Regions from separate parts of the Micromonospora sp. CNZ322 genome, predicted to be linked through region 2. Evidence: riboswitches for the same ligand, from Rfam matches in the RefSeq annotation. Region 2 holds a riboswitch; each other region holds the start of a gene.
What was found. A riboswitch is a leader RNA that binds a small molecule or an ion and turns the genes downstream of it on or off. The one in region 2 is predicted to bind S-adenosylmethionine.

Region 1 (7,605 bases), on a different contig from region 2:
GGCCGTCGGCGACCTCCTGATCTACCTGCTCGGCACCGGGGCGTGGCAGCTCGGCCTGGTGGTCACCGTGGCGATCCTGCTCACCATCTTCGCCGGAGCGAGTGTGGCCATCGTCATCCAGGCGGCGGCCACGGCGGTGCTGATCGTGACGCTGAGCCCGTCGACCCAGAACCTGGAGATCCCGCGCTTCGTCGACGCCTTCCTCGGCGGTGGGATCGCACTGCTGGTCACGGCGGTGCTGCTGCCACTGAACCCGCTCCGAGTGATCAACCGGGCGGCCCGCCCCGCCCTGGACCTGCTCGCCGCCCAACTCGACGCCACCGCCGACGGGCTGCGCAATCGGGACCGCGCCGCCATCCAGGGCGCGCTGGAGAGGCTGCGCAACAACAAGGAGGAGTTGGCCACGCTGGGCGAGGCCATCGAGGGGGCGAAGGAGACCGCCACCCTCTCCCCGGCCCGGTGGCACCGCCGCGACGAACTGACCCACTACGCCGAGGCGGCCGACCCCATCGACCGGGCGATGCGCAACAGCGGCACGCTGATCCGCCGGTCCGTCACGCTGGTCGAGGACGAGGAACCGGTGCCCGATCCGATGCCGGACGCGATCGGCCACCTCGCCGAGTCGGTCCGGCTGCTCAAGCACGAGTTCGCCGCCGGTGAGGAGCCGGAGAAGGCCCGGGAGCGGTCGCTGCGGGCGGTCAGCGAGGCCGGCCGGGCGTACGGCGCCGGGGTGGGCTTCTCCGGCAGCGTGGTGATCGCCCAGATCCGCACCACCGCGAGCGACCTGCTGGTCGCCTCCGGGATCGAGCAGGAGGAGGCGAACCGGTGGATCCGCACCGCCTTCGGGGAGCAGGAGCGCCCGGTCGGTGAGCCCGCGGAGCCCGGCGAGACACCGAAGCCACCCACCGCCCCGCCGGTCGGCTGAGCGGGGCGACCGCCGGGCGGGCCTCAGCCCAGCTCGGCCAGCGCCGCGAGCAGCCGGTCCACCTGAGCGGCCGTGCTGCCCAGCCCGATGCTGGCACGCAGCGCGGTGGGCGGCAGGTCCCGCCGGCCGGTACGCGCCGCCGCCTCGCCGAGCAGCCGCCGGGCCAGCGGGTGGGCGCAGAACAACCCGTCCCGTACGCCGATGTGGTGCTCGGCGGCCAGCCGCGTGGCCACCTCGGTGGAGTCCCATCCGGCCACCACGAACGAGACGATGCCGACCCGGGGCGCGTCCGGGCCGAAGGTGCGCAGCTCGACGACGTGCGGCAGGGCGGCGAGGCCGGTCCGTAGCCGGTCCAGCAGGGCCTGCTCGTGGGCGGCCAGCGCGCCCCGGTCCGCCTCGTCGAGGGCCTTGCACACCGCCGCCAGCGCGACCGCTCCGAGCAGGTTCGGGGTGCCGCCCTCGTGTCGGGCCGGGCCGGTCGCCCAGGTCACGTCGTGGGTGGCTGGCCCGACGTGGCTGGTGGCGCCACCGCCGGCAAGGTAGGGCGGGGCGGCGTCCAGCCAGTCGGCCCGACCGATCAGCACTCCCGTGCCGAACGGCGCGTACAGCTTGTGGCCGGACACGGCCAGGTAGTCGACGTCGAGCGCGAGCAGGTCGACCGGGGCGTGCGGGGCGAGCTGCGCGGCGTCGAGCACGATCCGGGCACCGTGCCGGTGGGCCACCCGCGCCAGTTCGGCGACCGGCCACCGCTCACCGGTCACGTTGCTCGCACCGGTCACCGCGACCAGCACCGGCAGCGCCGGGCTGCTGCCCCGGCGCAGCTCGGTGAGGGCGGCGGCGAGATCGCGTACCGCCCCGTCGGGGTCGCTGGGCACCGGAAGGCGCACCGACCCGCGCGGCCAGGGCAGCAGGTTGGCATGGTGTTCGGAGGCGTTGGTGACCACCGTCGTGCCGGCTGGCACGGCCCGCGCCAGCAGGTTGAGCGCGTCAGTGGTGTTGCGGGTGAAGATCACATGATCGTCGGCGCGGACGCCGAAGAAGTCGCCGATCGTCTGCCGGGCCTGCTCGTACGCGAGGGTGCAGCGCCGCGACAGCGCTCCCGCTCCGCGATGCACGCTGGCGTACCAGGGCAGCAGCTCGGCCACCGCGTCGGCGGCGGCCCGGGCGCACGGCGCACTGGCCGCGTAGTCCAGGTTGATCTCGCCGGGCACGCCGAGAACGTCGAGCGGCGCGGACGGCACGGTGGGCAGGCTGGGCAGCGAGGGGACGAGAGTGACGGACACGCCGGAACCTCCGGGGTCAGGGACCCCGGGTGCGACATCGGGACGGGGTCCGCGCTTGCCCAGCACACCGATCGGGCTGGGCCCGGTCATCACCCGGGGCACCCCACCGCGAACTCGACGAGGGTTGCCGGCCAGCAAGCCGGGGCTGAACGCTGGCACTCGTGACCTGCCGGCAGCATAGCGGCTGCCGATGCGCCCGAACCAGCCGGCGGCGGATGGCTACGCTGACCGCATGGCCGACACCCCGCCCGGTTCACCATTGCCGCCGTCGCCCGCCGCCCCGCCTGCGCCCGCCGTCCCGCCCACGGGTGAGACGCCCCGGATGCCGCTGCGCCGACTGGGCTGGCGGCGGTTCCTGGTGCTGGCCGGGGTGGTGCTGTTGATCGCGGCGTGCGCGGTCTTCATGGTCTTCACGCTCGGCCAGTCGCTCGGTGTGCAGGCCCTGCTGATCGGGGTGGTCGCCGCCATCCTGCCGGTGCCGGTGCTGGTCGCCTGCTTCCTCTGGCTGGACCGGTACGAACCAGAGCCGTTGAAGTATCTGATCTTCTGCTTCGCCTGGGGGGCGTTCGTCTCCACCGCCGCCTCGCTCACGGTCAACGACTTCGCGGCCAACCGCTTCGCCGACTGGGGCCTGCCGTCCGCGCTCACCGGGGTGCTGGTGGCGCCGTTCATCGAGGAGCTGACCAAGGCACTGGGCCCGATCCTGCTGCTGGTGTTCCGCCGCCGCGAGTGGTCCGGGATCACCGACGGCCTGGTCTACTGCGGGCTCTCCGCGGTCGGCTTCGCGATGGTGGAGAACATCCTCTACCTGGGCGGGTTGGGGTACGCGTCCGGCGCCGACCGGTACGGCCCGGCCACCGGCATCCAGCAGGTCATCGCGATCTTCATTCTGCGGATTCTGCTGTTCGGGTTCGCCCATCCCCTTTTCACCTCGATGACCGGTGTGGGCCTGGGTATCGCCTCCCGGACGGCCGACCGGCGCATCCGGGTGCTCGCCCCGATCGCCGGCCTGCTGCTGGCGATGATGCTGCACGGCACGTGGAACCTGCTGCCCACGCTGACCCAGGCCACCGGCGAGGCCATGATCATGCTGTACGGCTTCCTGGGCCTCATGGTGCCGGTCTTCTTCGGCACCGTGGGGCTGGCCCTGTGGCTGCGCGCCTGGGAGGGGCGGCTCACCGAGCGGGTCCTGCCCGACTACGTTCGCGCCGGCTGGCTCAGCCCGCCCGAGGTGGCCGCCCTGAGCGGTCTCGGCCGGCGGCACGCCGCCCGCAGTTGGGCGCGGCGGGTGGCCGGCGACGCCGGGGTGCGGGCGATGCGGGGTTACCAGTCCGCCGCGACCCGGCTGGCCCTGCTGCGCGACGGGGCGCTGCGCGGCCTGGACCGCAAACCCGCCGACCAGGAGCGGACCGCCCGCGAGGAGCGGGAGTTGCTGGACGCTATCACCGCGTACCGGTCGTTCTTCGTGGGTCGGGACCCGCAGGCTCCGGCGGGGGTCTGGGACGGCAGCCGCTACCACCTGCGCTTCCCGGACGGCACCCAGCGCGCGGTGGAGGCGCCGGACGAGCCGGTGGTGCCGATCCCGGTGGTGCTGGCTCCCGCCCCGGTTCCGGTGGGGTACGCCCCGCCCGGTTGGCCCGGCCTGCGCCCGGCGTCTCCCTGGCCGCCGACACACCCCTGACAGCTACGGCCTGGCGGCTGACGGCAGGCCAGCAGTGCGGCTCAGGCCACCAGCAGTGCGGCTCAGGCCACCAGCAGTGCGGCTCAGGCCAGCAGCGAGGTGAGGAAGTCACCGAGGCCCTGGAACATCGCGATCAGCGCGGCCCCGATCGCCCGGAACATCTGCGCGGCGCCGTCCGGCCGAAAGGCCATGAAGTAGATCAGGAACGCGACACTGCCCCAGGTCAACAGCTTCTTCACGAATACCGGCATCGTCCCTCCCCAGGGCCACGGTCGCCGGATGGCTTCCCGTCGTGCGGCTGGGCAAACGGTGCGCGACGGGGCCTGGTGGCCGGGGGAGGTGCGTCAGAGGTAGAGGCCGGTCGAGTCGTTCTCGATCCGCTCGGCGGCCACGGCGTGCACGTCCCGCTCCCGCAGCAGCACGTAACCGCGGCCGTGCAGCTCGACCTCGGAGCGCTCGTCCGGGTCGAAGAGCACCCGATCGCCGGAGACGATGGCGCGCACGTTCGGCCCCACCCCGACTGCTGTGGCCCAGGCGAGGCGCTTGCCGACCGCGGCGGTCGCCGGAATGACGATGCCAGCGGTGGAGCGGCGTTCGCCCTCACTGCCCTCCATCCGCACCAGCACACGGTCGTGCAGCAGGCGGATCGGCAGGCCGGCGTCGAGATCGTTGTCGGCGGTCACGTCGCAGACGCTACCGTGTGGCCGACGGTGGCCGACCGGTGGTTACGCCGGAGGTGGTCGGGGCATTGTGTGGCGCAACCGCCCTACGGTGTCGGGAACGGACGTATGCTGTCCGACCTGTCGCCGTCGGCGGGCCGGGTTTTCTGCCAGGAGGTGCGCTTGAGCCGCTTCGAGCGGGTACGCGGGCGGCTTCGCCGCGCCTACCAGTCACGACAGGAGTCGGCGCGCGCCGACGAGGGCGTCTCCGGTGACGCGCTGAACGACGCGTCGGAGGCGGCCCGGGTGGCGTCGCCGGCCGTGCCGGGGCCGACCGCGCCGTCGAGCGCGACGGTCTACGGCGCGGAACCCCCGGTGGACCTGCACAGCTCCACCGCCAGTCGGGACGACGCCGACGTTCCGCACGGGCTGCGGATCGCCGCAGCGTGGTGTTGGCGACTGATCGTGATCGGCGTGGTGGCCTGGGCCCTGCTGATGATCGTCAGCAGGATCAAGATCGTGATCATCCCGCTGGCCATCGCGCTGCTGCTCTCCGCGCTGCTCGCGCCGGCGGTGGGCTGGCTGCTGCGGGCCCGGTTCCCCCGGTCGCTGGCGACGGCGGTGGTGCTGGTCGGCGGCCTGGTCGCGGTGATCGGCACGCTGACGCTGGTGGTCAACGAGTTCATTCGTGGCGTACCGGAACTGAGCGAGAAGTCGTCCGAGGGTGTCCGGCAGATCCAGAACTGGCTGAAGACCGGCCCGCTGCACCTCTCGGACACCCAACTCGACCGCTACATCGACGAGGCGCAGGCCTGGATCAACGACAACACCTCGAAGTTCACCAGCGGCGCGCTGAGCACCGCGGCGACGCTGGCCGAGGTGCTGACCGGCACGCTGCTGGTGCTCTTCGCGACGTTCTTCTTCCTGCGCGACGGCAACCGGATCTGGCGCTTCCTGGTCCGGCTGCTGCCGGTCGCCGCCCGCTGGAAGGTCGACGACGCCGGCCGTGCCTCCTGGCACACGCTCGGCGCGTACGTCCGAGCGACAGTGCTGGTCGCGTTCATCGACGCGGTCGGCATCGGCATCTTCCTGGTCATCTTCGACGTCCCGTTCGCCTTCCCGCTGGCCGCGCTGGTCTTCCTCGGCGCGTTCATCCCGATCGTCGGTGCGGCGCTCTCCGGTGGCGTGGCGGTCCTGGTGGCCCTCGTCGACAGCGGCCCAGTCACCGCGTTGATCATCCTTGGCGCGGTGATCGGCGTACAGCAGATCGAGGGGCACGTGCTCCAGCCGCTGATCATGGGCCGGGCGGTGGCCCTGCACCCGCTCGCGGTGATCATCGGTATCGCCGCCGGTGTCGTACTCGCCGGGATCACCGGCGCGCTGGTCTCCGTGCCGCTCATCGCGGTGCTGAACACAGCGGTCCGGCGGCTTGCCGCCCGCAGGGTGCCGGACACCCCGCCCGACGCCGTGGTCGTCGCCTCCCAGGCCCCCTAGACCCGCGCGTCCCGCTGGATTCACGCAGGATCATGGAAAGAGTGGTCTCCCGCCAGCGTGAGACCACTCTTTCCCTGTTGTAGCGCGATCCTGGTCCTGCCCAAGCGGGTCAGGACTTGGCCAGGCGTTCCAGGGCGCCCCGGGCCACCTCGGGGCGGGTCGTGTACCAGAACGGGGGCAGCGAGCGACGCAGGAACGGCCCGTAGCCTCGGGCCGTCTCCAGCCGGGAGTCGAGCACCGCCACCACGCCCCGGTCACCGGTCGCGCGGATCAGCCGGCCCACGCCCTGAGCGAGCCTCACCGCCGCGATCGGCACGCTGACCGCCGAGAAGCCGGAGCCACCGCCCGCGTCCACCGCCGCCGCGCGGGCCGCCGCCAGCGGTTCATCCGGGCGGGGGAAGGGCAGCCGGTCGATGACGACGAGCTGGCAGGCGTCACCCGGCACATCCACCCCCTGCCAGAGCGACATCACCCCGAACAGGCAGCTGGCGCGCTCCTCGCGGAAGCGACGCACCAGCAGCGGCAGCGCCTCCTCGCCCTGGAGCAACACCGGCAGGTCGGTCCGCGCGCGCAGCAGCTCCGCCGCCTGCTGCGCGGCCCGCCGGGAGGAGAAGAGCCCGAGAGTACGACCACCGAGCGCCTCGACCAGCCCGAGGAGCTCCTCTCCGGCAGCCTCGGGCAGCCCGGAGACGCTGGGGCGGGGAAGGTGCGCGGCGACGTACAGGATGCCCTGCCGGGCGTAGTCGAAGGGCGAACCGACGTCGAGTGACCGCCACCCGGGGCCCTCGGTGGCCGGGACGAGGGCGTTCGGTGTGACGTCGCCGGCGAGGCGACGGCCCGGCGCCTCGGCAGCCGGCCGGCCGGGGCCGGTGCGGGCGGCCAGCGCGGCCGCGGCGGGGGTCGGCGGGGCGGGCGGTGGCGCGTCCAGCCCGAGGGCGCGGGCGACAGTGTCGAACCGGCCGCCCAGCGCCAGGGTCGCCGACGTGGCCACGACGGTGCGTTCGTCGTACAGGTGGGTGGCGAGGGTGCCGGCCACCGACAGCGGCGCGACCACCAGTGCCCGGCGGTTGCCGCTGTCGTTCTTCTCCACCCAGGCCACGTCGTGGTCGCCCTCCTCCAGTAGCCGCTGCGCGGTGGTGGAGAGCTCGTCCAGGGCGGCCTTGGCCTGCTGCTTGCGGACCGGGTCGGGGTCGTCGGCCTTGATGTCGCCGATCGCGTCCAGGGCGGAGCGGGTCGCCGCGTCGAGCAGCGTGCACGCCTCCCGCAGTGGCGTCGGCAGCCCCGCGGTGATCCGCCCGGCCGGCGCCTCGGCCAGCCCGACCGCCAGGGCGTCACCGGCGGCGGTGAGCGCCTCGGCGGTCTCCGGGCGCAGCAGCGTACGGGCCCGCCGGGTGGTCCGGTCGATCAGCTCCGGCACCAGCTCCGCCTGCGCGGCGGAGGAGACCCGGTCGGCCAGCTCGTGCGCCTCGTCGACGATGAGCAGCTTGTGCGGCGGCACGATGTGCCGGTCGGCGAGCATGTCGACAGCGAGCAGGCTGTGGTTGGTCACCACGATGTCAGCCT
Region 2 (7,605 bases):
CGGTCCTCGCGCCGACCGACGCCGCCGCGGTCACCGGCCTGGCCAAGCGGCTGCCGCGGAAGCTGCTCACCACCCTGCACGCGGAGAGCCTGATCAACGACGGCACCGCGCTGGTGGTCTTCGCGGTGGCAGTGGGTCTGCTCAGCCACAGCGCCAGGCCGGGCGTGCTGGGCATCGGTGAGGAGTTCGTCGGCGCCAGCGTCGGGGGCGTGGTCGCCGGTCTGCTGGTGGGCGCCGCCGTGGTGCTGATCCGCAAGCGGCTCGACGATCCGTTGCGCGAGGGCGCGCTCAGCGTGCTGACCCCGTTCGGCGCCTTCCTGCTCGCCGACGCGGTGCACGCCAGCGGTGTGCTGGCGGTAGTGGTCGCCGGCCTGGTGCTGGCCTACGCCGGCCCACGGGTGATCCGCGCCCGGTCCCGGGTGCTGGCGTACGCGTTCTGGGACCTCTCCACGTTCCTGATCAACGGCGGGTTGTTCGTCCTGCTCGGCACGCAGATTCCCCGCTCGGTGCGGAGCATCACCAGCACCTCGCCCGAGCGGGCGCTGCTGATCGTGCTGGTGGTCACACTGGTCGTGATCGGCACCCGCCTGCTCTTCGTCTATCTGACCGCGCAGTCGGCGCGGCTGCGGCGCCGGCGGATGATGGACCCGAGCCAGGGGCCGTCCGCCTGGCGGGTGGGGACCGTCGCGGGCTGGTCCGGTTTCCGGGGCGCGGTCTCGCTGGCCGCCGCCCTGGCCGTCCCGACGGTGATGGTCGACGGTCAACCGGTGGTCGAACGGGATCTGATCATCTTCGTCACCGCGCTGGTGATCGTGCTGATCATGCTGCTTCAGGGCACCACCCTGCCGTTGGTCGTGCGCTGGGCCGGGCTGAGCGGCGACCCGGAACGCGTCGACGAGGCCCGCAACGCGCGGCGGCGGGCCACCGAGGTGGGCCTGGCCGCTCTTCCCCAGGTCGCCGCGGAGATCGGTGCCCAGGATGAATCGGTGCGTCGGCTGGAAGCCGAGTACCGGCGGCATCTGGAGGACCTCGACGAGAGCGGTGGGAACACCGCCGAGGAGCGCCGCCTGGAACGCCGACTGCGCCTCGGCGTTCTCGCCCACAAGAGGCGGGAGGTCACCCGGCTGCGCGACAACCGGGAGATCGACGACCTGGTGCTCCAGGAACTTCAGTCCGCGCTGGACAACGAGGAGATCCGGCTGCTGGGGCGCGGGCCCAACGAGTGACCGTCGGCAACCCGTCGGGCCGCGCGGCTCAGAGCACCTGGTCGAGGAAACGGCGAAGCCGCGGATGCTCGGCCCGCTCGAAGATCGCCTCGGGTGGGCCGGCCTCCAGCACCACGCCCCGGTCCATGAAGGCGACGGTGTCGGCGACCTGCCGGGCGAAGCCCATCTCGTGGGTCACCACCACCATGGTCATGCCGGCGGCGGACAGGTCGGCCATCACCCCGAGGACGCCCTTGACCAACTCCGGGTCGAGCGCCGAGGTGGCCTCGTCGAAGAGCATCACCTCGGGCCGCAGCGCCAGCGCGCGGGCGATCGCCACCCGCTGCTGTTGACCACCGGAGAGCTGCGCCGGCCGGGAGTTCGCCTTGCCGGCCAGCCCCACCAGCTCCAACTGGGCCCGGGCGACGGTCTCCGCCTCGTCCGCACCGAGCTTGCGCAGCCGCCGCAGCGCCAGCGTGACGTTGCGCAGCACGCTCATGTGCGGAAAGAGGTTGAACTGCTGGAACACCATGCCCACCCGCTGCCGTAGCGCGTCCGGGTCGTCGCCCAGCACGCTGCGCCCGTCCAGCAGCACGTCGCCCCGGTCCGGTTCGATCAGCCGGTTGATGGTGCGCAGCAGTGTGGACTTGCCCGACCCGGACGGCCCGATGACGCAGGCCGTCGCGCCTCGCGGCACCGAGAGGTCGACGCCGCGCAGCACCCGGTTCGGTCCGAAGGCGAGGTGCACGTCGCGTACGTCGAGGCTGACCGAGGTCGTCGTGGCGGTGGTCATCGCCGATCCCCTTCCGTTGCGGCGTACGACGCGATGTCGTCGTCCTCTTCGGCCGACGCGGTGGCCGGCCGGCCGTTGCGCAGCCGCCGGTCGATCCAGTTCACGACGTGCGTCAGCGGGACCGTCAACGCCAGGTAGCAGAGCCCCGCCAGCAGCAGCGCCGACTCGTTGCCGGTGGTGGCCGCGTAGTCCTGCCCGATCCTGAACAGCTCCCGCTGGCTGGCCACCAGGCCGAGGAAGTAGACCAGGCTGGAGTCCTTGATCAGTGCGATGAGCTGGTTCACCCAGGCCGGCAGCACCCGCCGGATGCCCTGCGGAATGATCACCAGCCGCATCGCGTCGGCCCAGGAGAAGCCGAGCGCCCGGGCGCCCTCCAACTGGGCGGCCTCCACCGACTGAATGCCCGAGCGGAAGATCTCCCCGATGTACGCGGCGGCGATGAGCGACAGCGCCAGGATGCCCAACGGGTAGGGATCCGGCCCCCAGACCTGCATGCCCAGCGGGGCCAGCCCGACGCCGATCAGCAGGATCGTCGCCGCGGCCGGCAGCCCCCGGAACACGTCGGTGTAGACCCGCGCCGGCCAGCGCAGCCAGCGACTGCGGGAAATCCCGGCGACGGCCAGCAGCAGGCCCAGCACCGAGCCGAGCAGGGCGGCGGAGACCGCCAGGATCAGCGTGTTGGGCAACCCGACGGTCAGCATCTCGGGCAGCGCCTCGCGCATCGCGTCCCAGTCGAAGAACGTCTCCCACAGGGTGCTCAACGGATCCATCGGTCGCTCCTCCTACCGCCCTGCTCGCTCGTCACCGGCTCAGGACGCGGTCGACGCGGACGCCGACGGCACGGCCGTAGCGGACGCCGACGGCGCGGTCGACACGGACGGAGCCTTCACAGTGCCGCTGCCCGGCGTGAAGTCCGCCGGGATCGGCCGGCCCGGGTAGTACTGCGCCTGCAACCGGCTCCAGGTGCCATCGGCGATGACCTCGTCGAGGCTCTTGTTCAGCGCCTCGCGCAGCTTGTCGTTCCCCTTGGCCACGGCGTACGCGGTTGGTGCCGGGCTGAGCTGCTTGGCCGCCACGGTGATCTTGCCGTTGCTGTCGGTGGCCGACTTCTCGCCGATCTCCGCCGGGGCGATCCAGGCGTCGGCGGTGCCCGCCTTGAGCTGGTTGATCGCGCCGTTGTAGTCGGGCACCCGCACCGGGTTGAGCTGCTTGCCGGTGGCGTAGTCGTCCTGGACGGTGCCCTGCACCACCACGACCCGTTTGCCGGCGAGCTGGTCGAAGCCGGTGATCGGCGAGCCGACCGGGACGTCCAGGCCGAAGTAGCCGAAGTCGTAGCCGTTGCCGAAGTCGACGGTCTTCCTGCGGGCCTCGGTGATGGTGATCGAGGAGCTGCCCACGTCGAACTTGCGGTTGTTGACCTGGCTGAGCAGCGCGGAGAAGTCGGTGCCGACGAACTCGACAGTGAGACCGAGCTTGCCGGCCACGGCGGTCAGCAGGTCATTGTCGAAGCCGGTGAACTTGCCGTCCTTGAGGTACACGTTCGGCGGGGCGTCGGTCAGCGTTCCGGCGCGCAGCACGCCCGACTGGGCCAGGCCGTACGGGTTGGCGGTGGCGTCGGACGAGCTGTCGTCGCCGCAGGCGGTGAGGGCGGTGGCGGCCAGGATCGTGGCCGCGCCCAGGGCAGCGGCGCGGGTCAGGGCAGGAAGGAATCGCACGGGTGTCTCCGAAGGGTGGTGTCTCGGCGCGCACGGACGTGCGCCACCGACGGCGCGCCCGATGGGCGTACCGGTGGGAAAGGAGCTCGGGAAGGTGGTGCTAGAGCGCGATGCCGCGACGACAGGCGGCGCTGCACATTCGCATCATGTCCACGTGCCGTCGCCGGATCAGTGCGGGCGAGGGTCGACCGGTGCGGGAGTCCGCGACGTCGGTCGGTGGGGTGGTGCCGAGGATGCGCATGGTTCTCCCGGGTCTGTGCTGACCTGGGTGCCAGGCCACGCTTGCACCGACGTGCTGCCGGTGCCTGGTCTTCACCCGGGGCACCCCACCGCGGAGGAGGGTTGCCGGCCAGCGAGCCGGGGCTTCGCGCTGGCACTCATGACCTGCGCCGAGGCTAGCAGCAGGAGCGGGTGGATCGTCCAGTCGTTATGACCACACTCACTGTGCGCGACGGACTGTCGGCTCGCAGGTCAGCCGGCGTGCACGTGCGGCCGGCGGTGCGGGTTGGGCTCCTGGCGGCGCAGGATCTCCCGGGTCACCGAGGCGATGGCGCCCTGTCCGAACGCCAGGTAGCGCAGGAAGTTGCGGGTCGGACCGCCCTCGGACCACTCGAAGTAGATGTGGGGGCGCCGACGGCTGCGGTCGCGGATCTCCAGCAACAGGGCGGCGAGCGCGGTGGGCACCGACGAGCTGGCCAGGCTGAGCACCGGGAAGCGGCCGTCGACCACCCCGCCGCGGACCAGCAGCTCCGTCTCGAAGTCGGAGGGGTCGGTGACAGTGACCTCGACGAAGATGACGTCGCCGTCGTCGGGAAAGTCGTTGTCCGCCATGGTCTGCGCCAGCTTGGCGCGGTACTCCGCCTCGTCGCGCCGGTCGGGTTCGTGCGCGATGAGGCGGATCCGTCGTCCGGCGCGTTCGTCGATCATCCGGGCCGCGACGTGATCCAGTTCGACGTGGTCGACCCGCAGCTCGTAGGCCCGCATCAGCCGGGACAGCACCGACACCAGGATGATCCCGCCGATGAAACATGCCGCGATCTTGACGCCGCTCGGGCGCTCCACCACGTTGGCCACTGTGGTGTAGACGAAGATCACCGCGATGACTCCGAACGCGATGGTGCGACCGCGCTGACGCTGCCGGAGCGCCGCGAGCGTCACCGCCGTCGCGGCCGAGGTGATCAACACCAGGACCCCGGTGGCGTACGCGCTGCCCTGCGCGTCCACGCTGGCCTCGAAGACGATCGTGATCAGGAACGCCACGGCGGTGAAGACCAGCACCAGCGGCCGGACGGCTCGCGCCCAGGTCGGCGCCATGCCGTAGCGGGGCAGGTAGCGCGGCACGAGGTTGAGCAGACCAGCCATCGCCGATGCCCCGGCGAACCAGAGGATTCCGATGGTGGACAGGTCGTAGACGGTGCCGAACACCTCGCCGAGGTGGGCGTGCGCCAGGTAGGCCAGCGCGCGCCCGTTCGCCGGCCCGCCCGGTTGGAAGGCCTCCGGCGGAATGAGCACGGTGGTCGTCACGCTGCTGGTGATCAGGAAGACGCTCATGATCACCGCTGCGGTGGTGAGCAGCCGGCGGGCGCCACGGATCCGGCCCAGCGGTCGTGCCTCCGAGTCCTGCGGGTCACCCCGTACGCTCGGCATGACCGCCACCCCCGTCTCGAAGCCGGACAGCCCCAACGCCAGCTTCGGAAAGACCAGCAGCGACAGCCCGACCACCAGCCACGGATCGCCGTGCCCGGTGGTCAGCGTGGTCGTCCAGTCGCCGACCGCGCTCGGATGCGTCGCCACCCGCCACAGCGCGTCGGCCACCACCACCGCGTTCAGCGTCAGATAGACCGCGACCAGGACGACGGCGATCCCGATGGCCTCGGTGAATCCCTTGAGGAACACCGCGCCCAGCAGCGACACCAGCAACAGCGTGACCAGCACCTCGTGACCCTTGAGCCCGCTCGGCCAGAACGGGTTCTCGTCGATGTGCGCCGTCGCGTCGGCGGCCGAGAGGGTGATGGTGATGATGAAGTCGGTGGCCACGAAACCGAGCAGCACCAGCACCAGCAACTTGCCCGGCCAGTAGCTCAGCAGGCGTACCAGCATCGCGATGGAACCCTCACCGTGCGGGCTCTCCACCGCCACCCGCCGGTAGACCGGCAGCGCCCCCAGCAGGGTCACCAGCACCAGCACCAGGGTCGCCACCGGTGACAGCGCCCCGGCGGCCAGCGCCGCGATGCCGGGCTGGTAACCCAACGTGGAGAAGTAGTCGACCCCGGTCAGGCACATCACCTTCCACCACTGGTGGTGCCGGTGCTCCGGCGGCCGCCCGTGCGGCCCCGGGTGCTGCACGGCCTGGTCCGAGCCGGCGTCGAGCAGCCACCCCCGCAACCGGCCGGCGCGTCTGTCGACAGTCACCGGCGCCCCCGTCATCCCGCCCACGGTCACCGTGAGTATCCGCCCGACGGGCCGGCCCCGTCCGCCGGTGCGTGGAACCCAGCCGACGCCACGGCGGGTTTCAGTGCCCAGGACAGGGGGGAAGCAGCGCCCCGGGCTGGATGGGCGGCACCGGGGGAGGGGACAGGGCATGGTCGGCGGCCGTCGCTTCCGCCCGGGTGGTGGCTTCGGCCGCCAACTCGACGAGTACGAGACGAGGGTCGGTGTGGCGCCGTCCACGGAGACGCCCGCCGCCTCCCACGGCGGCCTGGTGGACAGCGCGGTCTACATCCGGGGGCACCGGTTCGCCTCGCCGTCCGGCCTCGCCGAGACGTACCGCTGCCTCCAGGAGCAGGACAGCGCGATGGCCTGGATCGGGTTGTACCGGCCCGACATCGAGCAGATCACCTCGCTGGCCCGGGAGTTTCGGCTGCACGACCTGGCGGTTGAGGACGCGATCAACGCCCACCAGCGTCCCAAGCTGGAGCGGTACGGGCACACCCTGTTCGTGGTGCTGCGCGCCGCCCGCTACAACGACCTCCGGGAGGAGGTCGAGTTCTCCGAACTGCACCTGTTCATCGGGCCGGGCTTCGTGGTCACCGTCCGACACGGCGAGGCGCCCGACCTGGCCGCGGTGCGGCGGCGGCTGGAGACCGAGGCGCAGATGCTCGCCCGGGGGCCGGAGGCGGTCCTGTACGCGATCCTCGACCAGGTCGTCGACGGGTACGCGCCGGTGGTGGCCGGACTGGAGAACGACATCGACGAGATCGAGACCCAGGTGTTCGGTGGCGACCCGAACGCCAGCCGCCGCATCTACGGGCTCAGCCGCGAGGTCATCCAGTTCCAGCGGGCCGCCCGCCCGCTGCTCAGCGTGCTCGACGCGCTGGCCGACGGCGCCGGCAGCGCCAGCGCCGACGAGGAGCTGCGCCGCTACCTGCGCGACGTGACCGACCACCTGACCCAGGTGGTGGAGCGGGTGGACGGTTTCCGGCACCTGTTGCAGAACATCCTCACCGTCAACGCCACCCTCGTCTCGCAGCAGCAGAACGAGGAGATGCGCAGCCTCACCGCGGCCAGCTACAGCCAGAACGAGGAGCTGAAGAAGGTCTCCTCCTGGGCGGCGATCCTCTTCGCTCCCACGCTCATCGGCACCGTGTACGGCATGAACTTCGTCCACATGCCGGAGCTGAACTGGCGCTTCGGCTACCTCTTCGCGCTGCTGTTGATGCTGCTGGTCTGCGGCACCCTCTATGTGATCTTCAAGCGGCGCGGCTGGCTCTGAGCCGCGGGGCCGAGATTCACTCGATGCCGCGCAGGATGTGCCGTTCGTCCTCGACGTCGTCGTCGCCGGCACCGATCCGGCCGAGCAGTACGGCGGCCGCCCAGATCGTCAGTGGCGTGGCCGCCCCGGTCATTCCGCCGCCGGTCCGGTCGTCCCGGGTCTGGCTCCGCTCCGTGCGCG
Region 3 (7,605 bases), on a different contig from region 2:
CTCTCGAAACGCCGTCCCTGCCCTGTGGTAGGCATGCTGACATGACCACCGACATGGGCTCGCCGGCCCTGCGGCTCGCGGAGATCCGCCGGGTCCGGCCGGAGGACGCCGCCCGGATGCGGGCGCTGCGCCTGGAGATGCTGGCCGACGCGCCGTTGGCCTTCCTGGAGACCCTGGCGGACGCGGCGGCCCGACCGCACAACGAGTTCGCCGCCCGGGTCGCGTACACCTCGGCCGGTGCCGGTAACGCGCAGTTCGTCGCCGACCCGGGCGGCCGGCTGGTCGGGCACGCCGGTGGTACGACCCATCCGAACGAACCGGGGCTGACCGTGATCTACGCCGTGTACGTCACGCCGGCCTGGCGCGGCAGTGGCCTGCTCGGCGAGCTGATCGACGGGGTGGCCGCCTGGTCGCGAGCCTGCGGCCGACCGGAGCTGCTGCTGGAGGTGGTGGTCGGCAACGACCGCGCCTACCGCGCCTACCAGCGCCTGGGCTTCAAGGACACCGGGGTACGGGTCCCCCACCCGAACATCCCGGCCCTGAACGAGCTACAGATGCGCCGCCCCGCCTAAAAGCAAGAACCATCCCAAGGCAGAACCACTGAGCTGCCCTCAAAAGCCGGCAGCGACGCCACCACCGTGCCCACAAAGGGTTTCCGGGGCAGCCCGACCCGCGCAGGGATCAAGCCTGACCGCCCGGAGCGGGTCGGGCTGCCCCGGAAACCCCCAACCGCAACTAACGATCAAACATGACGCCGAGACTGCACGATCCGGAACCGGTTCGCCACGTACGCCCCGTCGGTCAGCGCCGAGTTGGCCGCCGCGTTGGCCCCACTGCCGTGGAAGTCGGAGAACGCCGCCGACTGGTTGACGAAGACACCACCGGTGAGGTTGCAGGACAGGTGCACCCCGACCTCGACCGCCACCACCTCGGTGGCGTCCAGCACGGCCTCGTCAGTCGAGTAGACCCCGGCGGTGAGCGCGCCCTTCTCACCGACCGTCCGGCGCAGCAGCTCCAGGCTGTGCGTGGTGGAGTCGGTAGCGATGGCGAACGAGATCGGCCCGAACCATTCCCGGCCGTACGTCTCCGTGTCGTCAGCGGTCAGCTTCACGATCGTCGGGGTACGCACCACCGCGTCGGCGTACGACGGGTGGGCCACGGCCCGCGACTCCAGCACCGGCTCGCCGACCTTGGTCACCTCGGCGAGCCGCTCCAGCACCCCGTCGTTGACGATGGCGCCGGTCAGCTCCACACCTCGGGCCGGGTCGGCGGTGAGCTTGCCGACTGCGGCGGCGATCCCGCCGGCCACCTCGTCGAAGCTCTTGTGCCCCTGGTCGGTCTCGATGCCCCCGGCCGGGATGAGGATGTTCTGTGAGGTGGTGCACATCTGCCCGCTGTAGAGGGTCAGCGTGAACCCGAGGTTGCGGCACATGCCGGCGAAGTCGTCGGTGGAGTCGATGACGACGGTGTTGAGGCCGGCCTTCTCGGTGTAGACCGACGCCTGCCGGGCGTGTGTCTCCAGCCAGTCGCCGTACTCGGTGGAGCCGGTGAAGTCGACGATCCGGACGGCCTGGTGCAGGGCCAGGTCGCTGGCGAGCTTCTCACCGGGCGCCTCGGCCGCCAGCATGATCAGGTTCGGGTCGAACCCGGCCTCGGCGAGCACCTCCCGGGCGTACTTCACTGTGATGGCCAGCGGCAGCACCGCGCGCGGGTGCGGCTTGACGATCACCGGGTTGCCGGTGACCAGCGAGGCGAACAGCCCGGGGTACGAGTTCCAGGTCGGGAAGGTGTTGCAGCCGATCACCAGCGCCACCCCACGCGGCACCACGTGGAACGTCTTGGTCATCCGCAGCGGGTCACCCTTGCCGGCGGCCTTCTCCCAGCCCGCCGTGCCCGGGTGCCGGGTCATCTCGGCGTACGCGTACGCCAGCGCTTCCAGCGCCCGGTCCAGCGCGTGCGCGCCACCGGCCTGGAAGGCCATCACGAACGCCTGCCCGCTGGTGAACTGCACCGCGTTGGCCAGCTCGAAGATGTGCTTGTGCAGCCGGTCGAGGATCTCCAGGCAGACGCCCACCCGGGCCTGCGGGCCGGCGTCGCGCCATGCCGGCAGCGCGGCGGAGGCGGCGCTCACCAGCTCACCGGGGCCGGCGTGCGGGTAACGCACCGCCAACTCCACGCCGAACGGGCTCGTCTCGGTGGCGACCCGAACGCCGGAGCCGGGCTGGTCGAGCGGGAAGTCACCGCCGAGGTACGCCTCGAAGGCGGCCTTACCGTCGGCGGCGGCGGTCTCGCCGTACACCCGGGGGCTGGGGGATTCGGGATAGGCGGACCAGTAGCCCCGCTCCGTGATCGCGGTCAGCGCACGGTTGAGGGTTTCGGCGTGCCTGTCGTACAGGGGATGCGGGGTCTCCGTCATGCCCGCCATCATGCCTGAGTCCGGTCCGCGAGCAGTAGCGCGAATGCCCGACAGCGGCTCATGCCGCAGTCGAGTTCCCGAGCAGAAGCGCCAATGGCCGACGGCACGGGGTTGCTCGCGGCGGCAGCGGGTAACCGCAGGCCTCCGGCCAGGGCTCAGAGGGTGAGCTGCCAGTCGGTCCAGGAGTCCACCGGGCGGAAGCCGAGCTGTTCGTTGATCGCCACCATGTAGCTGTTGCTGGCGGCGTTGATGGTGTCGATGCTCCGCACCGCCGGCTCGTGGGTGAGCAGGTGGTGCAGGTTCTCCGCCTTGGCGATGAGGCCGAGCCGGTGCCCACGGTGTGCGGGGTCGACGATGGTGATCTGCTGGAACGCGTGCCAGTCGGCGGAGGCGCCAACCTCCAGCAGCGTCCAGGCGACCAGCCGGCCGGACGCCTCGTGTCGCATCCCGAGGTGGTACCGCCGGCGGCCCTTGGCCTCCAGGGCCCGATCGGTGCCGCGGATGCGCTCGGCGTCCACCTGCTCCGGCTCCCACTGCATGTCACCGAGGGGCGCGTCCATCATCAGCCGGCCGTCCAGGTAGGCGATGTCCGTCAGATACTCCTCCGGGGTGGCGCCCTGCCAGCACACCGATCGGTACCCCTCGGCCCGGGGCTGGGCCTCGACGAGTGCCGCGCGGAGCGCGACCCGGTCGATCTCGGCGATCTCCAGCCGGCGACGCACCTCGACCAACGCTGCCTGGGCTCCGGTCGACGCGGCGAACGCAGCGCCCGCCACGCTCCGGGCCGGCCCGTCGGGCAACGCGGAGACGGTCAGCCCGACGACCCGCTTGCGGCCGTGCTCGCGCAGCAGCCGTACGCCGTACTCGTGCAGTGCCCGACCGACGCCCCGGCGCCGCAGCTCCGGACGCACCTTCAGCTCGACGGTGGCGTTGTCGGTGTTGTCGAGCTGCGGCAGGTCCAGTTGCAGGAAGCCGGCCGGGACACCGTCCAGTCGGGCCAGCGCCCAGAGCGTCCGGGTGCCGGGCAACGGCGTGTGGAACAGCGCGTCGAAGCGGCGCCGGCAGAAGGGCGGTAGGTCCGGCAGATCGGCCTCGTTGACCGCCACCCCGATCCGGTACGCCTCGTCGACGGAAGTCCGGTCGGCGCCGTCGAACGACGCGATGGTGATGCTCATGCCGGTGAGCGTGCACCGTACAAAAGCGATCGGGCCAGCGAATTATTCGCTGGCCCGATCGAACGTGGTCGGGAGGGACACTCGCACAACGCCTCCGGCGTTGGGTCGCAAGAACTTCAAAAGTCTTCGGCGAAATGCCCTCCCGCACGGAGCATCTTGCGCCGTCCGGTTCCTGTCGTCAAGTCCGTAGCGGCGGGTTTTCCACACTCACAGCGAAAACCCAGTTACCGACTGATCGACTCGGCCCCGGTCCGAACGAGCCTGTCAGCCGAGGAGGCCGGCGTCACGGGCGGCGCGCAGCGAGGGCTTGATGTGGTGGGTCGGCCCGACCTGGCCGGCCACCGCGTCGATGGTCTTCAGGCCCTCGCCGGTGTTGAACACGACGGTCTCGGCCGTCGGGTCGAGCCGACCGGACTCGACCAGCTTGCGCAGCACGGCCACGGTGACCCCACCCGCGGTTTCGGCGAAGACCCCGGTGGTACGGGCCAGATCGCGAATGCCCGCGCGGATCTCGTCGTCGTCGGCGTACTCCATCCAGCCGCCGGTGCGGCGGACTGCCTCAAGGGCGTAGAGGCCGGCCGCCGGGTCGCCGATGTTGAGCGACTTGGCGATGCCGGTGGGCTTGACCGGGATGATCGTGTCGGTCTCGCCGTGCAGGGCGACGGCGATCGGGTTGCAGCCGGCGGACTGCGCGCCGAAGACCTTCCAGCCGTCGGCGGGCGCCTCGACCAGGCCGATCTCCACCAGCTCGGAGAACGCCTTGTCAATCTTGGTGAGCAGCTCGCCGCTGGCCATCGGGATGACCACCTGCGCCGGAATCCGCCAGCCGAGCTGCTCGGCCACCTCGTAGCCGAGGGTCTTGGAGCCCTCCGCGTAGTACGGCCGGACGTTCACGTTGACGAACGCGGTGTCCTCGAATTCGTCGGTCTCCACCAGCTCGCCGCAGAGCCGGTTGACATCGTCGTACGAGCCGTCGATGGCGACCAGTTCGCCGCCGTAGACGGCGGTGGTGATGACCTTGCCCTGCTCCAGGTCGCTGGGGATGAAGACCACCGAGGGCACCCCGGCGCGGGCGGCGTGGGCGGCCACCGAGTTGGCCAGGTTGCCGGTCGACGCGCAGGCGAACCGGCTGAACCCGAGCGCCTTGGCGGCGGTGAGCGCCACCGAGACGACCCGGTCCTTGAACGAGTGGGTGGGGTTGGCACTGTCGTCCTTGACCCAGAGCGGTGCGGTGATGCCCAGCTCGGCGGCGAGGTGCGGGGCCGCCACCAGTGGGGTCAGCCCCGGGTCGAGGGTGACCCGGCTGGCCGGGTCCTGGCCGGCGGGGAGCAGGGCGGCGTACCGCCAGATGTTGTTCGGGCCGGCCTCGATCTGCTCGCGGGTGACGGTGGCCAGTGCTGCGGTGTCGTAGTCGACTTCCAGCGGGCCGAAACACTCGTAACAGGCGTGCTGGGCGGCGAGCGGGTAGCGGGCCGAACAGGCACGGCAGACCAGGGCGCGGGCGGGGCTGGCAGAGGTGTCGATGCCGGAGGCGACGAGCGTCGACGTCATGTCGAGAGTCCTCTCATCTTTCCCCGCATCGCACGGTGCGGCGGGGACGGAATTGGCACCTGCCCCGCGGATCGCTCAGCGGTGAGCGCGCAGGGTGGTTGCCGGGGCGTCGTCGGGCCGTATCCCTCAGCCCCTCTGGATGAGGTATTCAGTTGTGCCGTCGAGTCTAGGACAACGCTGTCGGTCGTTGCTACCGCAGATCCCAGCTACTGGGTCAGCGGGCGCTCACCGCCACCGGGTCGGTCACCGCGATCGGATCCGTCACCGCGATCGGCCGGGGCAGTGCGGCGGGCCGGGGCCGGGCGGCGAGGTTCGCGGCGATCAGGGCGGCGATCGTGATGGCGGCCCCGACCAGTTCGACGGGCTCCGGGCGGTAGCCGCGGGCGATCTGCACCGCGAAGGTGGTCACCGGGACCAGGTTCATGAACAGCGCGGCATTGGCGGCACCGAGTCGCTGCACGCCGGTGTTCCAGGCCAGGACCGCGATCACGGCACCCACCAGCACTGCGTACGCCAGTTGCGGGGCGACCGCCACGAGGTCGGCGGCGGCCGGCGCGTGCTGCCAGCCGACGGCGTCGGCGCCGATGCTCAGGACGAGCATCGCGGCCGTGCCGGCGAGCGCGGTCAGTGTGGTGAAGCGCAGCGGCGACCACTCGCCGAACCGGCTGGCGCCGTGGGTGTAGATGCCCCAGCCCAGCACCGCGCCGATCATCATGAGCCCGCCGAGGCCGAACTGGCCGAGCCCGGCCAGACTGCCCCGCGTGATCACCAGACCGACGCCGAGGAGCGCCACCAGGGAGAGTGCCAGCAGCAGCGGCTTCGGGCGTACGCCGTCGCGGGCCCAGCGGACCAGCTGGGTGATCACCGGAGTGGTGGCCACGAAGAGGGAGATCTGCTGCGGGGCGGCGTGTTCGAGCGCCAGGTTGGTGAGCAGGTTGAAGCCGGCGAAGCCGACCACTCCGAGCACCACCACCTCCAGCGCCCGGCCACCGTGCCGGAGCGCTCCGGCACCCTCGCGGAGCAGCAGGATGGCGACCAGGACGACGGCGGCCAGCAGGTAGCGCGCGGTGGTCAGGTTGAGCGGGTCGACCCGGTCGAGCGCGCTGGCCAGGATCGGGAACATCACGCCCCAGCCGAGCACGGCGACCAGTGGGTACGCGGTGGCGCGGGATCGCATCGGCAACTCCAATGTTCGAGTATCGTCGAACCAACGACACCGACCATAGGGCGTCGTTCGATAGTTGTCGAACAAGGGTTACACTGGTCACATGGAGCCGCACGAGCCCGACCTGACCGCCGTACCGGTCACCAGCGTGCTGGCCGCACTCGCCGACGACGTGCGGCTACAGATCGTCCGGGCGCTCGCCGAGGGCGGCGAGTCCGCCTGCGGCAGTTTCGACTTCGGCGTCTCCAAGGCAACCCGTAGCCACCACCTCAAGGTGCTGCGCGAGGCAGGGCTGACCCGGACCCGGGCCGCCGGCACCAGCCGACTGGTCCGGCTCCGCCGGGACGAGCTGGACAAGCTCTACCCCGGCCTGCTGGACGCGGTCCTCACCCAGCGCCCGCCGGCCTGACCCCCGCTCCACGGCCGCAGCCCGCGTGGCCGTACCAGCCGGTCTGCCGGCGGCACGTCATCCTCGGCTGGGACCTGCCACCGACGCTCGCTTTGGAGCTGAATCGTCTACGACATCAGCGAAGAGGTAACGCCGCGACCGGGCGCATCGGCCGGCCCTGACCGGGCGCGCCGCCGAAGCCGCCTCGTCGAGGCTTCGGCGGCGCGTGGTTCGGGTGTGGTCAGACGGACACCGCGTCGGGCTCGGCCGCCGAAGCCGATGCCGATGCCGATGCCGAGGGAGTGTCGGTGCGACGCCGGGCGCGCAGCGTGTCGAGTGCCCAGGCACCCGGGCCGAGAGCCGCGACCAGCAGGAACGCCCAGCAGAAGAGCGCCGCCCGCTCGCCTCCGTTGTGCAGCGGCAGCAGAGCATTCGGCTGGTGCACCACGAAGTAGGCGTACGCCATCGAGCCGGAGGCGAGCAGCGCGGCGGGTCGGGCGAAGAGCCCGACCAGCACCAGTACGCCGCAGACCAGTTGGATCAGGGCGGCCCACCAGCCCGGCCAGGTGCCGAGGGGTACCGCCTTGCCAGTCGTCGGGTTGCCGCCGAACAACCCGAATACCGAGGACAGGCCGTGCAACGTGAACAGCAGGCCGATCACGATGCGGAACAGGGACAGGGTCGGCCCGCCGAGCCGAGAGACGTTCATGGCACCTCCATCGAGGAGTATGAATGGGCCTCGTTGATCCTGAGGCATGCAGGCATCGAAAGTCATAAGTTCCTTGCTGGTGGGATAATCCCTCGTGAAAACGGTGTGAACGAGGACGCCCGCGCCCTCCCCCGGTGATGTCGCAAACGATTCAGCTCCAAAGGCGCACCAGGAGACGTCCCCCACCAGCTCGCGTGGCAG
Region 4 (7,605 bases), on a different contig from region 2:
CGGATGTGGCCGCTGATCGAGGAAGAGCGTCGCAGGACGCGAACGATTCCAGGAACGGCTAGCCCTTCTGCTGGCGGCTCAGCAGACCACACCAGGATTGGCGAACACGCTGAGCTGGTCAGGCGGGTACCTTTTCAGCCCGGCGTCCTCGATCGCGCTGCATTGGAATGGTTGACCGCTGAGGTCGGCGCGCTGACGCAGAGGGTCAACGCTCCGACCCGTACGGGATGGGTGTCGGAAGAGAATCTCCAGGCTGCGGAGACCGCGCTTGCGAAGTTCCGCGAGTTGGACCACACCTTCGGGGCCGGCCGCGTCCATGCCCAGGTGCAGCACTACATCGAGGGCGAGCTCAACCAACTGCTGGCGGCCGTGCCTGCAAGTGAGGCCGTCCGTGTTCATCTGCACAGGCTCGCGGCGGGATTCTTCGAGCTCTGCGGGTACCAGGCGGTCGACACCGGCGCCTACGGTCTGGCCCAACGCCGCTATCTACGTGCCCTCCGGCTGGCCCAGTCCGCCGGTGACCGCGTGTACGGCGGATACCTGCTCGCGGTCAACATCGCTCATCTGTCCCTGCACTGCAACCACCCCGAGCCCGCGCTACGGATGGCGCTCGCGGCCTTGACGGGCAGCGAGACCCACGCCACCCCGGCCGTGCGGGCGGCGCTGCACGCCGTGGCCGCCCGCGCCCAGGCCCGCCTCGGGCGCGAGGCGGCCTGCGCCGCCCACCTCGGCGTCGCGGAACGGCAGCTTGCCCGTAGCCGGGCGGGCGAGGAGCCACCGTGGATCCGGTACTTCACTGCCGCCTACCTGGCCGACGAATTCGCCCACTGCTTCCACGATCTCGGCCAGCCCCAGCAGACGCAACGGCACCTCGGCGCAGCCCTCGCCGGGCTTCGTCCGTCACACGTGCGCCGGCTCGCGATCGACACCGCACTGCTCGCCTCGTCGCTGGCAACGGCCGGCCGGATCGACGAAGCTTGCGCCACAGCACACACTGCGGTCGACCACGCCGCCGCGACCCTGTCTCACCGCTGCGTGCAACGCATCGTCGACGTTCAGGTCGACCTCGATCCCTACCGGGGCGAGCCGGAAGTACAGGAACTCGGCGAGTACGTGCGGCACCGGCTACCGTCCGCTGTGGTGTAGCCGTCAGCCGGACGCCACTGCGGCCATCGCTGAGCGGTAGTGAGCGAGCTCCGCTTCCAGCGCACATGCAGCGTGAGTGGAGGTGGCGACATAGTGCCCAACCCCGTCGAGCAGCATCAGCTCATGCGGCAAGCCCCGATCGTGCAACTCTCTGGCGAGTTCCCGTACGTCGTCGGCGGTCGCTACGTCGTCGGCGGTGCCATGGATCATCAGGACGGGTCGTCGGATGTCCGCGGCACGAACTCGCCCGGCACCACCGCGCAGCCGGTTCGCGTGTGCGCGCTGGAATCGAGGCACCGTTTGCGCCCAACGCTCGGGATCGACGATCGCCGACACGGCGGTCGCCGCGACGAACGGACCGTCCTGGGTCACCGCATGTAACGCGGTATACCCGCCCGCGCTGGCTCCGCGAATGAACACTTCGCCCGGGACCGCCCGGCCCTCAGTCAGCAGGTATTCGGCGACGGTACGGCAGTCCACCACGTCGTCGACGCCCCAACGGCCGTACAGAGCCTGCCGAAACGCCCGCCCGTACCCGGTGCTTCCGGTGTAGTCGACGTCGACGACAGCGAACCCGCGGCTGGTGAAGAACTGCGCCTGCCAGTCCAGCCGCACCAGGCAGGAAGCCGTCGGACCCGGGTGCGCTCGCACGATGACAGGCGCACACCAGTCCGGGGCCGCCCCGGTCGGCGGATATACCAGCGCCACCACCTCCCGGCTGTCCCCAACCGGAATCCGCAGTTCCACCGGCGTCGACACCGCCAACCCGTCCAGCCCCGGATGCTCGGCCCGGGCCAACACCTCCACCCGCGGCTCGTCGCCCAAGTCCACCAGCGCCACCTGCGGCGCCACCCACGGCGATGACCCCACCAAGGCCACCGACGTACCGCCCACCGCCAGGTACGGCTTGATCGACGTATATGGCAGCTCTACTGGCGTGATCGCTCCCGATCGATCAACCACGGCGAGGTGGTGGCGCGGTCCTTCCTGCACCACCATCACAATGCGGCCATCAGCAAGGAAGTCGTACGAGGCGTATCCCAGCTCCCACGGCTCTGCCGCGCACTCCGCGGCCATCGGCGCGACCGGCTCGACCGATTCCCCGTCCCACCGGTAGAGGTTCCACCAACCGCTGCGATCCGACACGAAGTACAGGGCGGCGTCCGGCCCCCACCGTGGCTCCACCACCGACTCTGCCGGCCCGCCTGCGAGCTTCACCGGATCGCCGAGCGAACAGCCGGCAGCGTAGGTCGCCACCCACAGCTCGCTCGCGTCCCACGGCATGTCCCGCTCACTCCACCGCAACCAAGCCAGCAGTCCCGGCCCGGTCCGCGGGGCGCCGAAGAAGCCCGACGTCTCCGCAAGCACCCGCAACACCGGAGCGCCGACGAGCGGAACCGCTACCAGCGCATCGCCGTCTTCTGTCTCCCGTACACCGAGTACCTCGCCGTTACCGATCGTCAGGTCACCGAACGACGAGTCCTCCACCACGAGGCGGACGTCGCCTCCGGCTACCCGGTAGAGGCCGCTCGGGCCGGCGCACCACACCTCGCCGCTGCTTGGGGCGTATGTGCCACCACCGTAGGAGTGCACACCGCTGGTCACGCCGAACCTCGACGGAGTCACGTCGGCCGCGCCGTCGGTTGCCGACCACCGCACAAGAGTCGGGCCGCTCCCGGAGCTCGGACGGGACTCCAGCCAGTACAGCGCATCCCCGACGATGCGTAGCTCGTCGAAGCTGATTGACGCGCGAACGGCGTTGGCTGCAGAGACGGCATCCGAGTCTGCTGCCAACCCCACGGACTCCTCCTCCGACGAACGCCGCCAGCGACCCGTCGCGATGATCCGGGGCGGTGGAACAGCTTGGCCATTGTCACCTACCCCCGGCCGGTGAGCCGGAGGCGGGTCAGTACGTCGGCGATCTCCCAAGTCTCCTCGCTGTCTGGGCCGTAGACGTCGCAAAGATCATCTTTGCTCGCCCGGCCCTCTCGGCCCAAAGTCGCTTGTTCTCCGCCGCCGGCGGGCGGCCTCCCGCTTGGGCTCCGGCTCGGTGCCCAGCGAGTCATGTTGGATACTCTTCCCGCTCATTCCGGCCGCTGTTGAGGTGGCCGGGATCGCCGCATCCGACGGCGCATGCAGCTACGGGAGAGGGGGCGGTCGTGGCATCTCCAGTTCAAGACCACCGTGTGCAGGTCGTGCAGAAGTGGGGCTTCGGGATGGCCCCCGTCAAGCCCGAGATCCAGCAGAAACGACGGCAGTCGGTAGCGGCCGTGCTGAGCTACCTGCAGAACGGCCCGATTAAGTCCAGCCCTTCACTGCTGGAGGCCCTGTCGGAAGTAAAGGGGCTCTACTCGCGCTGTCACAAGCAGGATCAGTGGGACTGGTTCACCGTGTGGCAACAGCTGGGCCGCCCCGGACGTAAGCGCTGCCTACAAGCTGGTGATGCGCTCGGTCGCCTACGGACCGCGATCAGGGATGGCGACGATGCCACCGCTGCGAAGCAGCTCACGCTCCTGATTGACGCGGACGTGCAGGTCCATCTGGCCGGACTCGTCGGGGAACAGCAGCGTGAACCGCGAGGAGCTGGCTACATCTACGTGCTGTCGACTCGCGAGCAGCCTCGGATGCTGAAGATCGGTTACACCGAGCGGACCGTCGAGGAGCGGGTGAAGGAGATCAACCGGGCGACAGGCGTCGTTATCCCGTATGGCGTGCGCGCTTTGTGGGTGGTCGCGGATGCTCCGTCGGTAGAGGTTGAGCTGCACGATCGATTGGCGCCCTACCGGGTGCGCAAGGACCGCGAGTTCTTCGACCTCGACTTCCGCGACGCGTTCGTCCTCATCCAGGGTCACATCGATGGTCTCCGAAGCGAGGACTGACGTGATCGCCCGCGGCGAGCAGCTCATGGAAGGCGACACGCTCCTCCTTAAGGTCAACGGGCCGGCCTGCCAGCTCGGCCAGGAGTTCCGGTAAACGCCACGTCGTCAGGTGTGCGTAGCGGGCGTTGTAGACGCCGACGGCTCCGATGGCGAACTCGTCAGGGAAGTCCAGCAGTACGTAGCCGAGCAGCTGCATGATGGTCGGCGCTTCCAATGATGAGCGTCGCGTCCCGTCGCGTCGCTTGCTGCCGAGGCCCGTTTTGAGTTCGAGCAGCAGACCGGCGGCGATCAGGTCGGCGTCGGCGTTCATCAGCGATGATCCGGCGAAGGTCGGCCCGAGGGCCCACGCGCCACGCCGTGCCGATAGGGACGGCACGAGGCTTCGCTCGGCGAAGGCGCGCAGAGCCTGGAGCTCGTCGAGGGCCGCGGGTGGGGCGAGCTCGAGTAGCTTCTCGGCGGTGATGGACCTTGGGACCAGGGCCATCAACGGGGATCCCGGTGTCGGACCGACCCGGTACAGGTCGGTAAGGAGCGCCAGCGCCCAGCACGCCCGGGCAACGAGTTGATGGTTGGCTTCGCTGCCTGCGGCCGGCCCGGTGAACCGGAAGGCCCCCACGCAGCCGCCGCTTTCGGAGTAATTCAGCATGCGCGCCAGTTCGTGGACCGCGTGCCGTAATGGGGGAGTGCGCGCGCCGAGCAGTGCCAAGCGCAGATCCGGACTGGAATGCACCATGAAGCGCACCATCCAGTCGAAGGCTGAGCCGATGGTGCCAGGGTTCGCCTGACTCCCAGACACGACAAGGGAACCCACGGATTCCCGATACCGTGCCTGCAGGTCCTGCCAGCGGCCGAACCGCTCCTGAATGAACAACCTCACTGGCGAGGCTCTGTTGCTCAATGCCACGGTCAGCGCCGGCCAACCACTGATGATGGTCATGCTTCGACCACCGGGCACCGACGTCGCTGCCCGCCACTGTCCATCATGGCCGGATGCTATCGAACCGCGCGGTATTCGAGCTGCCCGTCATCACCGGACCGTCGATGGGCGATGACCAGCACGGCTGCTGTTGGCGAGATCGGTTACCACCAACAGCAGCCGGCTGGACTGGCGATCAACGAGCGGTGGCCAAGAATTCGTTCTGCGCCCGCCGGAGGCTGCTGAGGTCGTGGGGTACGGGCATGACGCCGTAGCGGTCGAAAGCGTCGACGCTTGCTCCGAGCGAGGGCGGCCACCGTCGCTGCCACTCGACCAGCGGCACGCTCGAAGCAATCACGCGTAGTGGCTCGGCGAGCCGGTCGAACTCCACCTGCTGCCACTCGCGCAGCTCGTTACCACGCCGCGCGGAAGCCACCAGCGAGGCGGCGACCACGGTGGTCGTGGCCGTCTGCGGTTGGACCACGTCGCCGTTCATGATCGAGTGCCGGCCCAGCGGCAGTGCGGCGCGGTGGCCGTACCGTTCGCCGACGACCTGCGAGACGTGTCGGCAGGTTTCGCAGGCCAGCCACGACCACCGGGTTCGGGTGGTCACCGTGTCTCGGACGCACAACAGGCACAGGGCGAGGTCACTGGGGATGTCCTGGCCCTGCCACTGCTGCTCCCACTCCGGTGTACGCGGCTGGCAGCGGCACCGCTGTTCGCGCGGGGCACCGTCGCGGAGGTGCCCGCAGGTCAGGCAGACCGCGAAAGCGGCAAGGTTCGGTTCGTCGAACGGCACGGTGAACTCGCTCTCCGGTGCCCGAGGCACCCGCTCTTGCCGTACCGCAGCTTGCGGTCGGCCTGGTCTTCCCCCGGAGGCACCGTGCGCGGGTGGCGCGGTTGCCGGGTCAGCAAGCCGGGAGGCTTGACGCTGACCACTCTTGACGCCCAGGAAGCATAGAGATCATCGAGGCCGGGAGCAACCCCGGCCAACACGCGGAGGAGACCAGAGCCCATTGCCGGCCCGGCCGCCCGTCACTGATCGCGTCACCGCCACGCTCGGCGACCAAGCGGACCAGCTGGCGGAATTGGGCGGGCTGCAGCCCGGTGAACGGGAGAATCCACGCCGGGCGGGCTGCGGTGATCACCTGCACCCAGGCAGCCTGACCGACCGTCTTCACCAGACAGTCACCGGGGTTAGGGAATTTCCCTTGGACGATCTTCGAGTGGTGCTGGAATCCTGCTCGGATGAGCCAGGACCAAGCGCAGGTATTGTCCCGTGGTACCAACTGTGCCGTCGTGCAGCTTTCGGGTAGGGCATTCCCCGGCATCCACCTGCAGGGCGATACGTTCGCTGCCCTGCTGGTGCAGCTCGCGGACGCGGCGCGCCTACTGCGCCAGGACCCCGGCGACCGCACAGCTCTCGACGAGCTGGACGACGCAGTAGGAGAGGCAGAGCGCTTCCTCGGCTTCTACGAAGCGACGCTCTCGGAGCGAGGTATCCAGCGGCCGTACTGATACGGCGGCCACCGGCGGAAGCTGACCTCGAAGACCACCGTCGGTCGGACCACCGCAGCAGCGACGGACATCTCACCATCCCCGAGATACGAGACGTCCCTTAGCCTTACCGGTCCTTATGCCGAGGCTCGCTAAAGATAGAAGCTCGAACCGTCGCCGTACGGGCACGCCCAAGTTGCTCCCGCTTCCAGAACCTCTCGGCGCGGCCGCACCGATCCTGCATCCACACCGAGCGCCCTTCGCAGAACGTGCCTGCCTGGATTCCATCCGTTACTGTCGTACTCGTCTCAGCTGCCTCGCCGCAAGGAGACACGTGGATCGGGACGCCTTGGTTGCACGGCTGCGCCGCGCCTTTGGTGGGGACACCCCGCGCGATGCCTCCCATGACTCGGCCGCGCTCGAGGCCGCTGCCCGGCTCGAACGAGCGGCCCGTCCGGACGACGTCGAGGCCTGGGCCCTGATCGCGCTGTTGTACTGGCAGCGGTGCCTCGCCACCCCGCACGGATCCGAGCGGGAGTACACGTCCGTGGCTGCCCTCACGCGCTCGTTGAGGCCGGCGCTAGACCCTCTCCCGACACGCCTGCCGATGCCCACCTCGGACCCCGTTGTGCTCGTGGCTTCCTGCGCCGATCACGTTGCCGACCTGCTGAGCCGGCGTGCGTTCAAGGTCATGGAGCAGCCCGGCTTCGCGACCGACGCCGCGGCACAGACGCAGGCCGCCGCTGTGCTCGGCGAGGCGTCCATGCTGACCCGGGCGCTCGGGCCGTCCGCCCTGGCGATCTACGGCAACCTCGGCGCGGTGCTTATGGCCCGGTACCGGGCGACCGGTCAGGTCGCTCACCTCGACCAGGCCGTCGCGGCGTGGCGACGGGCGGTGGCCGCGCCGGGCACGCGCCAAGACGTCGTTGCGGTGACGTCGAACCTGGCCACCGGATACGAGGCGCGCTACGAGGTACGTGGCCGGGCCGTGGACCTGGACCGAGCGGTCGAGGCCCGGCGTCGCGCCGCTGCGATGGCCGGCGGCGACCGGTCTCTTCACCTGATTGCGCTGGCAGAGGACCTGCGGCGGCGTCACGCGCGCACCGGTTCCGCCCGGGACGCCGACGACGCCGTCTGCAGCGCCGAGGCCGCCCTGGCCGCGGCGGT

Region 1: it holds a riboswitch for S-adenosylmethionine, as region 2 does, so the genes downstream of both, FB453_RS12430 (aminotransferase class V-fold PLP-dependent enzyme) here and FB453_RS16515 (ABC transporter substrate-binding protein) in region 2, are expected to answer to the same signal.
Region 3: it holds a riboswitch for S-adenosylmethionine, as region 2 does, so the genes downstream of both, thrC (threonine synthase) here and FB453_RS16515 (ABC transporter substrate-binding protein) in region 2, are expected to answer to the same signal.
Region 4: it holds a riboswitch for S-adenosylmethionine, as region 2 does, so the genes downstream of both, FB453_RS32750 (hypothetical protein) here and FB453_RS16515 (ABC transporter substrate-binding protein) in region 2, are expected to answer to the same signal.

What each region holds. Positions count from the first base shown of each region.
Region 1 covers NZ_VITD01000004.1:229,947-237,551, forward strand. Annotated here, with positions in the region: gene FB453_RS12425 (FUSC family protein) at 1-925, shown strand, start outside; gene FB453_RS12430 (aminotransferase class V-fold PLP-dependent enzyme) at 949-2,208, opposite strand; SAM riboswitch class IV at 2,255-2,375, opposite strand; gene FB453_RS12435 (PrsW family intramembrane metalloprotease) at 2,399-3,889, shown strand; gene FB453_RS34190 (hypothetical protein) at 3,973-4,140, opposite strand; gene FB453_RS12440 (GroES family chaperonin) at 4,234-4,572, opposite strand; gene FB453_RS12445 (AI-2E family transporter) at 4,678-6,042, shown strand; gene FB453_RS12450 (ATP-dependent DNA helicase) at 6,152-7,605, opposite strand, start outside.
Region 2 covers NZ_VITD01000006.1:129,937-137,541, forward strand. Annotated here, with positions in the region: gene FB453_RS16500 (Na+/H+ antiporter) at 1-1,226, shown strand, start outside; gene FB453_RS16505 (amino acid ABC transporter ATP-binding protein) at 1,255-1,998, opposite strand; gene FB453_RS16510 (amino acid ABC transporter permease) at 1,995-2,768, opposite strand; gene FB453_RS16515 (ABC transporter substrate-binding protein) at 2,808-3,713, opposite strand; SAM riboswitch class IV at 3,987-4,098, opposite strand; gene FB453_RS16520 (amino acid transporter) at 4,185-6,140, opposite strand; gene corA (magnesium/cobalt transporter CorA) at 6,295-7,425, shown strand; gene FB453_RS16530 (hypothetical protein) at 7,442-7,605, opposite strand, start outside.
Region 3 covers NZ_VITD01000004.1:209,243-216,847, reverse strand. Annotated here, with positions in the region: gene FB453_RS12365 (GNAT family N-acetyltransferase) at 42-572, shown strand; gene paaN (phenylacetic acid degradation protein PaaN) at 743-2,416, opposite strand; gene FB453_RS12355 (GNAT family N-acetyltransferase) at 2,572-3,591, opposite strand; gene thrC (threonine synthase) at 3,856-5,142, opposite strand; SAM riboswitch class I at 5,153-5,288, opposite strand; gene FB453_RS12345 (DMT family transporter) at 5,357-6,319, opposite strand; gene FB453_RS12340 (ArsR/SmtB family transcription factor) at 6,411-6,716, shown strand; gene FB453_RS12335 (DoxX family protein) at 6,937-7,404, opposite strand.
Region 4 covers NZ_VITD01000024.1:2,050-9,654, reverse strand. Annotated here, with positions in the region: gene FB453_RS32770 (helix-turn-helix domain-containing protein) at 1-1,146, shown strand, start outside; gene FB453_RS32765 (S9 family peptidase) at 1,150-2,751, opposite strand; gene FB453_RS32760 (GIY-YIG nuclease family protein) at 3,333-4,025, shown strand; gene FB453_RS32755 (hypothetical protein) at 3,985-4,962, opposite strand; gene FB453_RS32750 (hypothetical protein) at 5,138-5,740, opposite strand; SAM riboswitch class IV at 5,768-5,888, opposite strand; gene FB453_RS32740 (DUF6959 family protein) at 6,190-6,459, shown strand; partial or broken gene FB453_RS32735 (tetratricopeptide repeat protein) at 6,773-7,605, shown strand, end outside.